3 regions of the Micromonospora sp. NPDC005163 genome follow, and region 3 is predicted to be linked to each of the others. Evidence: predicted binding sites of a transcription regulator. Region 3 holds the regulator's gene; each other region holds the start of a gene.
The links. The regulator HrcA, encoded in region 3, represses chaperone genes, less so after heat shock. The targets are predictions, from matches to a motif close to GGTTNGCACNCTCNNNNNGAGNGTGCNAACC.
Positions count from the first base shown of each region.

Region 1: a site for HrcA is predicted at 1,339-1,369, ahead of groL (chaperonin GroEL). Genes of this name have one in related genera too.
Region 2: a site for HrcA is predicted at 2,119-2,149, ahead of groES (co-chaperone GroES). Genes of this name have one in related genera too.

Region 1 covers NZ_JBSFYP010000083.1:16,450-20,399, forward strand. The annotation lists gene groL (chaperonin GroEL) at 1-1,143, opposite strand, end outside; gene ACWD6N_RS33350 (hypothetical protein) at 1,417-2,409, opposite strand; gene ACWD6N_RS33355 (cold-shock protein) at 2,661-2,864, opposite strand; gene ACWD6N_RS33360 (GNAT family N-acetyltransferase) at 3,267-3,797, shown strand.
Region 2 covers NZ_JBSFYP010000033.1:45,281-49,230, forward strand. The annotation lists gene ACWD6N_RS22320 (THUMP-like domain-containing protein) at 1-924, opposite strand, end outside; gene ACWD6N_RS22325 (DUF397 domain-containing protein) at 968-1,156, opposite strand; gene ACWD6N_RS22330 (helix-turn-helix domain-containing protein) at 1,147-1,947, opposite strand; gene groES (co-chaperone GroES) at 2,284-2,598, shown strand; gene groL (chaperonin GroEL) at 2,669-3,950, shown strand, end outside.
Region 3 covers NZ_JBSFYP010000005.1:32,750-36,699, reverse strand. The annotation lists gene ACWD6N_RS06130 (16S rRNA (uracil(1498)-N(3))-methyltransferase) at 1-615, opposite strand, end outside; gene dnaJ (molecular chaperone DnaJ) at 639-1,784, opposite strand; gene hrcA (heat-inducible transcriptional repressor HrcA) at 1,858-2,880, opposite strand; gene ACWD6N_RS06115 (DUF4870 domain-containing protein) at 3,079-3,699, shown strand; gene hemW (radical SAM family heme chaperone HemW) at 3,802-3,950, opposite strand, start outside.

The DNA of each region.
Region 1 (3,950 bases), on a different contig from region 3:
CGCGCCGACCTTGATCACCGCAACGCCACCGGCCAGCTTGGCCAGCCGCTCCTGCAGCTTCTCACGGTCGTAGTCGGAGTCGCTCTTGTCGATCTCGGCCCGGATCTGGTTGACCCGACCCTGGATCTGGTCGGCGTCGCCGGCACCGTCGACGATGGTGGTCTCGTCCTTGGTCACCACGACCTTGCGGGCGCGGCCCAGCATGTCGAGGCCGACGGCGTCCAGCTTGAGGCCGACCTCCTCGCTGATGACCTGGCCACCGGTGAGGATGGCGATGTCGGCGAGCATGGCCTTGCGGCGGTCACCGAAGCCCGGAGCCTTGACGGCGACGGACTTGAAGGTGCCCCGGACCTTGTTGACGACCAGGGTGGCCAGGGCCTCGCCCTCGATGTCCTCGGAGATGATCAGCAGCGGCTTGCCCGACTGCATGACCTTCTCGAGGATCGGGAGCAGGTCCTTGACCGACGAGATCTTGCTGTTGACGATCAGGAGGTAGGGGTCGTCGAAGACGGCCTCCATGCGCTCCGGGTCGGTCATGAAGTAGGCCGAGATGTAGCCCTTGTCGAAGCGCATACCCTCGGTGAGCTCCAGCTCCAGCCCGAAGGTGTTGCTCTCCTCGACGGTGATGACGCCTTCCTTGCCGACCTTGTCCATCGCCTCGGCGATGATCTCGCCGACGGTGCTGTCGCCAGCGGAGATGGAGGCGGTGGAAGCGATCTGCTCCTTGGTCTCGACGTCCTTGGCGAGCTTGGACAGCTCCTCCGAGACGCTCGCGACCGCAGCCTCGATGCCCCGCTTCAGGGCCATCGGGTTGGCGCCGGCGGCCACGTTGCGCAGGCCCTCGCGAACCAGGGCCTGGGCCAGGACGGTCGCCGTCGTCGTGCCGTCACCGGCAACGTCGTCGGTCTTCTTGGCGACCTCCTTGACCAGCTCAGCGCCGATCTTCTCGTACGGGTCCTCGAGCTCGATCTCCTTGGCGATGCTCACACCATCGTTGGTGATGGTGGGGGCACCCCACTTCTTCTCGAGCACGACGTTGCGGCCCTTGGGGCCGAGGGTCACCTTTACGGCGTCGGCGAGCTGGTTCATGCCCCGCTCGAGGCCGCGGCGCGCCTCTTCGTCGAACGCGATCATCTTGGCCATACGGCGTTGTCCTCCTGGACACTCACGGGCCACCCGAGATGTGTGCCCCGGGTGGGCCGCCTGGTGTACGCACCTTGGGACGTCGCCACCTGGCGACGACGACGTCCTTCGGCCGGGCCGGATAGCCCGCGACGACCGGCCATGTGTCACCCCGGCGTCTCCGCGCCGGCGCGACCCTGGCCCCACCGTCCCGACCATTGGCACTCACGGTATGCGAGTGCCAATGACTTGTTTAGCACTCTCCCCTGCCGAGTGCAAGCACGAACGCCTCGGTCAACGGAGTTCCGCGGCTAGTCCGGCGCCGTTCACCGGCCCCTCATGGGCCCGCTGCTCGGCGTACGTCACCAGCAGCCCCACCAGTTGCGCGAGATGGACGGGGAGGGCCAGCACCGCGCCGACGGCGATCACCAGCACCACGCCGATCGCGGAACCCGGGGTGGCGAGTGGGTCGGCCCCGAACGGGGCGCTGCCGACCCCCTCCAGCACGCCGGCGACCACAGTGCCGACGATCAGCGCCGCCGCCACCAGCGCCACCCGACCCAGCAGCAGCCCCAGCCGGTCGTGGAACATCCGGAACGACCGGCCGATCGGGTTCTCCCGCTCGAAGAGATAGACCGGCCCGGCCATGCTGAGCGCGAAGGCGAGATAGATGCCGGGGAGGACGCAGAAGCAGACGCCCAGGCCGACGATCACGCCGATCAGCAGCGTCCAGCCCCAGAGCCCGAGCGCGCGGCGCAGGCCGTAGCGCAGCGCCTCCCCCAGGCTGACCGGCTCACCGACCGCCTGACGGGTGATCACCCAGGTGCCGGCCGCCCAGCCCACGGCCTGCACCAACCCGATCAGCAGGCTGCCGCCGATGAGCACCAGGAACATGGTCGCCAGGTCGGTGAAGAAGGTGTCCGGCAGGGAGGTCGACTCCTCGACGGCGGTCGTCTCCCACTTCGCGGTCGGGTCCAGCCCGAGCGAGAGCACCGACAGCACCGCCGCCGGCAGCACCTGCGTGAGCAGCAGGATGGGCAGCAGCAGTCGCCAGCCACGCCGGACCGCGCCGACGCACCGGTCGAACCAGGCGCCCAGCCCGGCCCCCGGTGGGGTGACCAGCCGGTCCGCCGGATCGAGGCCCGGCGGATACCACCCGGAGGCCGGGGGTCCCGGGTACCAGGGCTGCCCGCCGTACGGCCCGGCGCCGACCGGGTAGCCGCCGGTGGGCGGGAACACCCAACCCTGCGGAGGCGCGCCCGGTGGCGGCCCCCAGGCGGGCGGCACGCTCGGATCCCAGCCGGGAGGGGCACCCGGCGGCGGGCCCCAGGGGGATGGCGCGGTCGGGTCACCAGCGGGAGGACTTGACGCGGCCGGGTGCGGGCCGGACGGGTCGGGCTGACCCGGGGGTGGGGAGGCCGGGGGCGGCTGGTCGGACATGAACCCTCCTCAGCAACGGCTGGAATGGTTCACGATCTTCCAGGGTCCGGCCGCGTGACGCAGCCCCGGCCCTCCGGGACGAGCCGGCGTCGGCCCACTCAGGCGATGACGCGCACCCGCTCCGCCTGCGGGCCCTTCTGGCCCTGCGCGATGTCGAACTCCACCCGCTGGCCGTCGTCCAGCGCCTTGTAGCCGTCCATCTCAATCGCGGAGAAGTGGACGAACACGTCCTGACCGCCGTCGACGGCGATGAAGCCGTAGCCCTTTTCGGAGTTGAACCATTTAACGGTGCCCTGTGCCACGGTGCACTTCCTCACTCTGCGCGGCGTTGCCTGCCCCGGCGCGCGGCAGGGCCGGGCGCCTCCGGGCCACCGTTCCGGCGATCGATGACGGCCGCTGAAACGGTGACCGAAATCGCACGCTACACGAGGAGTGACGGCCGCGCACGACCACAAATCGGGCATATTCCGATCGCCCCGGCCCCGTTCCCTCGGCCCCGGTTTCCGATCACCCAGATTCACGCCGGTGATTGCCGCAGGCGACGTGAACGGGCGACGCCGGGCGCGTGGACCGCGCAGCGGGATGTCGGAACAACGGTCCGGGGCGTCCAGCGCGCGGCGCCCGGTGACCGGGCCGTTCGAAGGTGGCCGACGGCGGCGGGCGCGGCCGGAGTCGCCGCCCGACGCTGTGATAGGCATGCGGGCATGACCACCTATCCGCGCGGGGCCGCCCCACGGCAGGCGAAGATTCGCCGGGTCCTGCCGGCGGACGCCGCACGGATGCGGGCGCTGCGCCTGGAGATGCTCGCCGACGCGCCGCTGGCCTTCCTGGAGACCCTGGCCGACGCGGCGGCCCGACCGCACGCCGACTACGCCGCCCGGGTCGCGTACACCTCGATCGGGTCCGACACCGCGCAGTTCGTCGCCGACCCGGGCGGCCGGCTGGTCGGGCACGCCGGAGGCACGGCCACCCCGACCGAAACCGGCCTCACCGTCATCTACGCGGTCTACGTGACCCCCGCCTGGCGGGGCGGTGGACTGCTCGCCGAACTGGTCGACGCGGTGGCGGCCTGGTCACGGTCGTGCGGGCGGCCCGAGCTGATGCTGGAGGTGGTGGTCGGCAACGACCGGGCCTACCGGGCGTACCAACGACTCGGCTTCGTCGACACCGGCGTGCGCGTCCCGCACCCCACCATCCCCGCACTCACCGAACTCCAGATGCGCAAACCCGCCTAAACCAAAACCAAAAGACCATCAAAAAGGCAAGACCCGACTAAGACCCACCCCACCCACGGCCGGGCGGCCTCCCGACCAGCGTGCCCCGAAAGGGTTTCCGGGGCAGCCCGCCCCGCGCAGGGATCAAGCCTGACCGCCCGGAGCGGGGCGGGC
Region 2 (3,950 bases), on a different contig from region 3:
GCCGAGGGTGGCGTCCAGCTCGCCGGCCAGCTCGGCGACGAGGTGCGCGCGGACCACCGCGGCGTCCGGGTCGTACAGGTAGCGGCGCGTCGGGCCGACCGGAGCCTCGGCGGCGCCCGAGCCGGTGAGCTCGTGGCGGCGGGTCTCGTCGCCGTCCGCTCCCTGCCGGTAGAGCGTGGCGCGGCGGGGCACCTCCGCCAGCTCGCCGCACCAGAGCGCGGCCTCGACCAGGTCGCCGTCCACGCCGACCCACTCGGCCTCCGCGCCCGCCGGGATGAGCGCGTGATCCAGGCCCGGCGCCACCTTGACGACGGTGCGTGGCACCCGCTCGGCGAGCCCGGTGACGAAGTCCCACGGCGGCGAGTAGGCGCGCGGGTCGAAGATCCGCCGCCCGGTGCCGGCCCGGCGACGGGCCGGGTCGCAGAAGACCCCGTCGACCCGGGAGACGTCGAACGTGGTGGCGTCGCCGCACTCGACCGTGAACAGCTCGGCCAGCCCGTGCGCCGCGGCGTTGGCGGCGGCCATCGCGGCGGTCACCGGATCGGCCTCCACCCCGTACACCCGGATGCCGGCGCGGGCCGCGGCGAGCGCGTCGGCACCGAGCCCGCAGCCGAGGTCGGCCAGGGTACGCACGCCGGCCGCGCGCAGCCGGGCGGCCCGGCGGTCGGCGACCACCCGGCGGGTGGCCTGCTCCAGCCCGGCGCGGGTGAGGAACATCCCGGCGGCGGCCGGGCCGAACTTGCCGACCGCCCGATGGCGCAGCTCGGCCTGGGTCAGTGCCGCCGAGGCCAGTGCCGGCGGCACACCGGTCGCGCGCAGGGCCGACGCCGCGACCAGCGGGTCACCGCCGGCCAGCCCGGCCGCCGCCGCGAGCGCGGCCGACCCCTCGGGGGTACGCAGCGCCGCCAACTGGTCGAGATCCACCCGAGCATTGTCCCGGGCCGACCGGACTGGCCGGACAGTGGTGTCAGTCGGTGGGCGTGGCGGCGACGAAGGCCCGCCAGCTCGCCGGGGGGAAGGTGAGCGCCGGCCCGGCCGGGTCCTTGCTGTCGCGCACGGCGACCACGCCGGGCAGGTTGTCGGCGACCTCGACACAGGCGCCGCCGTTGCTGTTGCTGCGGGAGGACTTGCGCCAGGTGGCGTGGGTCAGGTCCATGTCTGCACCACTTCCTCGATCAGCCGGGCGGACTGCCGGCATGGCAGCGCCTCGCCGGTCACAGTCTCCCAGCGCCGCTCCAGGGCGGCAACGTCGTTCGGGCTGTCCACGGTCTGCCCCCGGAGCTGGTTGTCCAGGTGGGCCAGCTCGGCCCCGTTCTGGAGCCGGGCCAGGATGAACGGGCCGTTGAGCCCGACATGCCAGGGAGCGTCGGCCGGCACGACCCGGACCTGCACGTTCGGCTCGGTGCCCACAACCAGCAAATGCTGTAGCTGCTCGCGCATGGTCTCCCGGTCGCCGAGTTGCCGGCGCAGCGTGTGCTCCTCCAGCACCGCGACGAGGTGCGGACGCGGCTCGGCGGCCAGCAGGGACTGCCGGGCGAGCCGGGCGACCACCCGCGTCTCCACCTCGTCGGCGGTCAGCTCGCCGCCCACGCCGAGCATCGCCCGCGCGTACCCCTCGGTCTGGAGCAGGCCGGGGATCACCGTCGGGTCGTACCAGCGCAGCGCCGCCGCCTCCCGCTCATTCTCGTCCCACGGGCGGAACCAGTCCGGCGCGGCGTGGAAGCGGATCAGCTCCAGCATGCCGACGAAGAGACCGCCGGTGTCCAGGGTCGAGTCGATGCGGCCGACGTAGTCCGGCTTGACCGGGCTCTGCCCGGTCTCGACCGCACTCACGTACGACGATGAATAGTTGATCAGTTTGCCCAGCTCCTCCTGGCTGAGCCCGCGCGCCTGGCGTGCGCGGCGTAGCTGTTCGTGCAGGAACGTCAGTGTCGGTATCCGGGACACTCGGCTCCCCTTTCCGCGGCTTCTGGTGGAGGCAACCGACGGTAGGGAGATGGCCACTCTGTGGCGAGGTGTTCCCGGCGTGTTGCGGTAACGACTGGCGGATCTGTGGCGACACGGCGAACGGTGCGTTGGCACTCTCCTTGACGGAGTGCTAGCCACGGAATAACCTGCGATTAGCACTCTCACCCTGAGGGTGCCAGCTTCCGGGTTTCACGACCCGGGTGCGAAACGCCAGGCGGACCGGCACCCGCGACGACGGCCCCGCCCGGTGGCATGTGGCAGATTGACGCTGGTCGGCCCCGCCGGCCAGCAACGAAACCAATACCCCAGGAGGGTATGCCCGTGACTACCGCGACCAAGGTTGCGATCAAGCCGCTCGAGGACCGGATCGTGGTCCAGGCGAACGAGGCTGAGACCACCACGGCGTCGGGCATCGTGATCCCCGACACCGCCAAGGAGAAGCCGCAGGAGGGCACTGTCCTCGCTGTCGGCCCGGGCCGGATCGACGACAACGGCAACCGTGTGCCGCTCGACGTCAAGGTCGGCGACACCGTTCTCTACTCGAAGTACGGCGGCACCGAGGTCAAGTACGCCGGCGAGGAGTACCTGGTGCTCTCCGCCCGCGACGTCCTCGCGGTCATCGAGAAGTAAGCAACCGATCAGTGCCATTGCCCCGGTCCGGCTCGCCGGGCCGGGGCAGTGGCGCTTCGAAGGGACATTCATGGCGAAGATCCTGAGCTTCTCGGACGACGCCCGGCACCTGCTGGAGCACGGTGTCAACGCCCTCGCGGACGCGGTCAAGGTCACCCTCGGCCCGCGCGGGCGCAACGTCGTCCTGGACAAGAAATTCGGTGCGCCGACGATCACCAACGATGGTGTGACCATCGCCAAGGAGATCGAGCTCACCAACCCCTACGAGAACCTCGGCGCGCAGCTGGTCAAGGAGGTGGCGACCAAGACCAACGACGTCGCCGGCGACGGGACCACCACCGCGACCGTGCTGGCCCAGGCCATGGTTCGCGAGGGCCTGCGCAACGTGACCGCCGGGACCAACCCGGCCGGGCTCAAGCGGGGCATCGACGCGGCGGCCACCAAGATCTCTGAGGCGCTGCTCGGTCGGGCCGCGGAGGTCACCGGCAAGGAGTCGATCGCGAACGTGGCGACGATCTCCGCGCAGGACTCCACCATCGGCGAGCTGATCGCCGAGGCGATGGAGCGGGTCGGCCGCGACGGTGTCATCACCGTCGAGGAGGGCTCGATGCTCACCACCGAACTGGACGTGACCGAGGGTCTCCAGTTCGACAAGGGCTTCATCTCGCCGAACTTCGTCACCGACCTGGAGGGTCAGGAGTCCGTCCTTGAGGACGCGTACATCCTGGTCACCACCCAGAAGATCTCGGCGATCGAGGAGCTGCTGCCGCTGCTGGAGAAGGTCCTGCAGAACAGCAAGCCCCTGCTGATCATCGCCGAGGACGTGGACGGCCAGGCGCTCTCCACCCTGGTGGTCAACTCGCTGCGCAAGACCCTCAAGGTCTGCGCCGTGAAGGCCCCGGGCTTCGGCGACCGGCGCAAGGCGATGCTCCAGGACATCGCGATCTCCACCGGCGCCGAGCTGGTCGCCCCGGAGCTGGGCTACAAGCTCGACCAGGTCGGCCTGGAGGTGCTCGGCACCGCCCGGCGCGTCGTGGTCGACAAGGAGAACACCACGATCGTCGACGGCGGCGGCCAGAAGGCCGACGTCGCCGACCGGGTGGCCCAGATCCGCAAGGAGATCGAGGCCTCCGACTCCGACTGGGACCGGGAGAAGCTGGCCGAGCGGCTGGCGAAGCTCTCCGGCGGCATCGCCGTGATCAAGGTGGGCGCGGCGACCGAGGTCGAGATGAAGGAGCGCAAGCACCGCATCGAGGACGCCATCGCGGCGACCAAGGCCGCGGTCGAGGAGGGCACCGTGCCCGGCGGCGGCGCCGCCCTGGTGCAGATCCTCCCGGTGCTCGACGACGACC
Region 3 (3,950 bases):
CTCGGCCGGGGCGATGCCGCCCTCGGGGCCGACCACCAGGACGATCTCCCCGGCCGGCGGCAGGTCGGCGACGGTCAGCCGTTCGTCGGCCTCCTCGTGCAGCACGAACCCGGCGGCGGCACCGGCGATCCGGCGGGTCACCGTGGCGGTCGACTCGTCCGGCGCCCCGGCCACCACCGGCAACCAGGGGCGGCGGGCCTGCTTGGCCGCCTCCCGGGCCGTGGCCACCCATTTCTCCCGGGCCCGTACGCCCCGGTCGCCGCGCCACTGGGTGACCGAGCGGACCGCCGCCCAGGGCACGATCTCGTCCACCCCGACCTCGGTCATCGCCTGCACGGCCAGCTCTCCCCGGTCGCCCTTGGCGATGCCCTGCACGATCACCAGCCGGGGTACGGGCGCGTCCACGTATCCCCGAGAGGTGATCGTGAGTTCCAGGCTGCCCCGGCCGACGGCGGTGACCACGGCGGCGGCCGTGCCGCCCCGGCCGTCGGCGAGCAGCAGCTCCTCGCCGACCCGCAGCCGCTGCACGGTGGCGGCGTGATGCCCCTCGGGACCGTCGAGGGTCATCGTGTCGGCGGTGGGCAGCGACTCGACCAGGAACAGTGGGGCGGACACGATGATCAGGCTAGCCGCGCCGGTCAGGCGTGGCCGTTGAACGCGTCGCGCATCCGGGAGAAGAAGCCGCCCTGCTTGGTCAGCTCGGCGACCTCCTCGCCCCGGGTCTTGGCGAAGTCGCGCAGCATCTTCTCCTGGTCCGGGTCGAGCTTGGTCGGCGTCCGGACGTCCAGGTGCACGTAGAGGTCGCCCCGCCCGGTGCCACGCAGGTGCGGCACACCGCGGGCGCGCAGCCGCAGCGTGCTGGCGGGCTGGGTGCCTGCCTTGACGTCGACCGTCTCCTCGCTGTCCAGCGTCTTGATGGTCAGCCGGGTGCCCAGCGCCGCCGCCGTCATCGGGACGGTGACCCGGCAGTGCAGGTCGTCGCCCTTGCGGGAGTACACGTCGTGCGGCCGCTCGTGAATCTCCACGTAGAGGTCACCGGCGGTGCCGCCACCCGGGCCCACCTCGCCCTGCTGGGCCAGCCGGATCCGCATGCCGTCCTCGACGCCGGCGGGGATCTTCACGGTCAGCGAACGGCGGGTGCGCACCCGGCCGTCGCCTGCGCAGGTGGGGCAGGGGTGCGGGATGGTGGTGCCGTAGCCCTGGCAGACGGTGCACGGCCGGGCGGAGACCACCTGGCCGAGGAAGGTGCGCTGCACCGACTGCACCTCGCCCCGGCCGCCGCACGCCTCGCAGGTGGCCAGGTGGGTGCCGGCGGCCGTGCCGGCGCCGGAACAGGTGGTGCAGAGCACCGCGGTGTCGACGGTGATCGGCGCCTCGACCCCGAACGCCGTCTCGTGCAGGTCCAGCTCCAGCCGCAGGATCGCGTCGGCGCCCGGCCGGGTCCGCGGGCGCGGGCCGCGCGCGCCACCCGCCGCGCCGCCGAAGAACGCGTCCATGATGTCCTGGAACCCGACGAACGGGCCGGCGCCGCCCGGACCACCCGGGCCGCCGGCGCCGCCGCCACCCGGGGCGAGCGGATCGCCACCGAGGTCGACGATCTGCCGCTTCCGGTCGTCCGAGAGCACCTCGTACGCGGCGTTGATGTCCTTGAACTTCTCCTGAGCCTCCGGGTCCGGATTGACGTCCGGGTGGAACTGGCGCGCCAGCTTGCGGTAGGCGCGCTTGATCTCGTCATCGGAGGCTTCCCGGCTCACACCGAGAATGCCGTAGTAGTCCCTGGCCACTGCGTTCCGTGTCCTCATGTTCGTCTCGCGTTGCGCCGGTCGGCGGCCGCAGCCGGCCGTCGGCCCTGACTGGTCAGTTCTGGGCCAGCAACTCGCCCACGTAGCGTGCCACGGCGCGCACCGTGGCGATGGTGCCGGGGTAGTCCATCCGGGTGGGCCCCAGCACCCCCAGGCCACCCACGATGGTGGCGCCCGGGCCGTACCCGGTGCTGACCACCGAGGCGGCACGCAGGTTGTCGAACTCGTTCTCGTCGCCGATCAGCACCCGGGTCGTGCTCGGCTCGGTCTCGCCGATGAGCTTGAGCAACACGACCTCCTCCTCCAGCGCCTCGAGGATCGGCCGCAGCGAGCCCTGGAAGTCGAGCAGCCCGCCCCGGGTGAGGTTGGCGGTGCCGGCCAGCGCGATGCGCTCCTCGTGCCGCTCGACCAGCGTCTCCAGCAGCACGGTGGAGAGCGTGGTCATCGCCGGGCGCAGCTCGGACGGCGCCTCTTCGACCAGCGCCTGCACCAGCGGCGGCGTGTCGGACAGTCGGGCGCCGGCGAGCTTCTCGTTGACCAGTCGGCGCAGGTCGGTGACGTCGTCGGGATGCACCGGCCCGGGCAGCTCCACCAGCCGCTGCTCCACCCGCCCGGTGTCGGCGATCATGACGAGCATCAGCCGGGTGGTGGAGATCGGCACCAGCTCCAGATGGCGCACCGAGGAGCGGGCCAGGCTCGGGTACTGCACCACGGCCACCTGCCGGGTCAATTGGGCGAGCAGCCGTACGGTGCGGTGCACGACGTCGTCGAGGTCGACCGCGCCGACCAGGAAGCGCTCGATGGCCCGGCGCTCGGCCGGGCTGAGCGGCTTTACCCGGGACAGCCGGTCCACGAAGAGCCGGTAGCCGCGGTCGGTGGGCACCCGGCCGGCACTGGTGTGCGGCTGCCGGATGTAGCCCTCCTCCTCCAGCACGGCCATGTCGTTGCGGACCGTGGCCGGGGAGACACCGAGCTGGTGCCGCTCGACCAGCGCCTTGCTGCCGACCGGCTCCTGCGTGGAGACGTAGTCCTCGACGATGGCGCGGAGCACGGCGAGCTTGCGGTCGTCCAGACCCATCCTCCGCACCTCCTGTCGCACGTCGGCCGCCGGCACGGCGGGGCCGGCGGGCCGTACTGGCACTCGACTGTAACGAGTGCCAGTCTACGTCGGCGTGCCCCCCAGCGCGATGATCAAGGCCGCCGCTGTCCGTTCAGACAGGCTGGCCCGGCGGTGTCGCTCTGGTGGGCGTTGCCACGGGCCCCTACCGTGACATCCATGACTGAACCACCTCGCCCTCCCGGTGCGGGAGACCCCGGCGATCAGCCGCCGGAGCCGACCTACCCGCCGGCCGCTCCCGGCCCGGCCTCCTCGGCCGAGCCACCCACCGCACCACTGTCCGGGGCACCCGGCCCGGGCGGCTATCCCCCGGCCGGTGGCTATCCGCCGCCCACCGGTGACCAACCGCCGTCGGGCGGCTACCCTCCGCCACCCGGGGGCTATCCCCCTGGCGGCTATCCGACCGGCGGCGCCTACGGCGGCCCCGGCGGCGGCTACGCCAGCAACGAGGACAAGACCTGGGCACTGGTCGCGCACTTCGGCGGCGCCGCCGGCGCGCTGATCAGCTTCGGCCCGCTGGGCTTCGTCGCCCCGCTCATCGCCTATCTGGCCCGCGGTCAGCAGTCGCCGGCCGTCCGGGCGCAAGCCCTGGCCGCGCTGAACTTCCAGATCCTCTGGTCGATCATCGCGTTCGTGCTGCTCTTCGTGAGCTGGTGCCTGCTCTTCCTGCCCAGCATCGCGGTGGTGGTGATCCAGATCCTGTTCGGGATCATCGCCGGGATGAAGGCCAACGAGGGCCAGCTCTACCGCTACCCGATGTCGGCCAGTTTCATCAAGTGACCCGGGTCGGCCGCTCCCCCGGCCGACCCGGTGCACCGCCGTCGGTCGACCGGCGGGCCGACTGCCGACGGCCGTCGGGCCGACCGGCGGCGGCACGCCGGCTCAGGGCAGCAGGTCGCGCACCACGGCGTCGGCGAGCAGTCGGCCGCGCAGGGTGAGCACCGCCCGGCCGGCCGCGTACTCCGGTGCGGCCAGCAGTCCGTTGGCCAGCGCCCGTTCGGCGCCGGCCCGGCCGGTGGCGTCGAGCACCG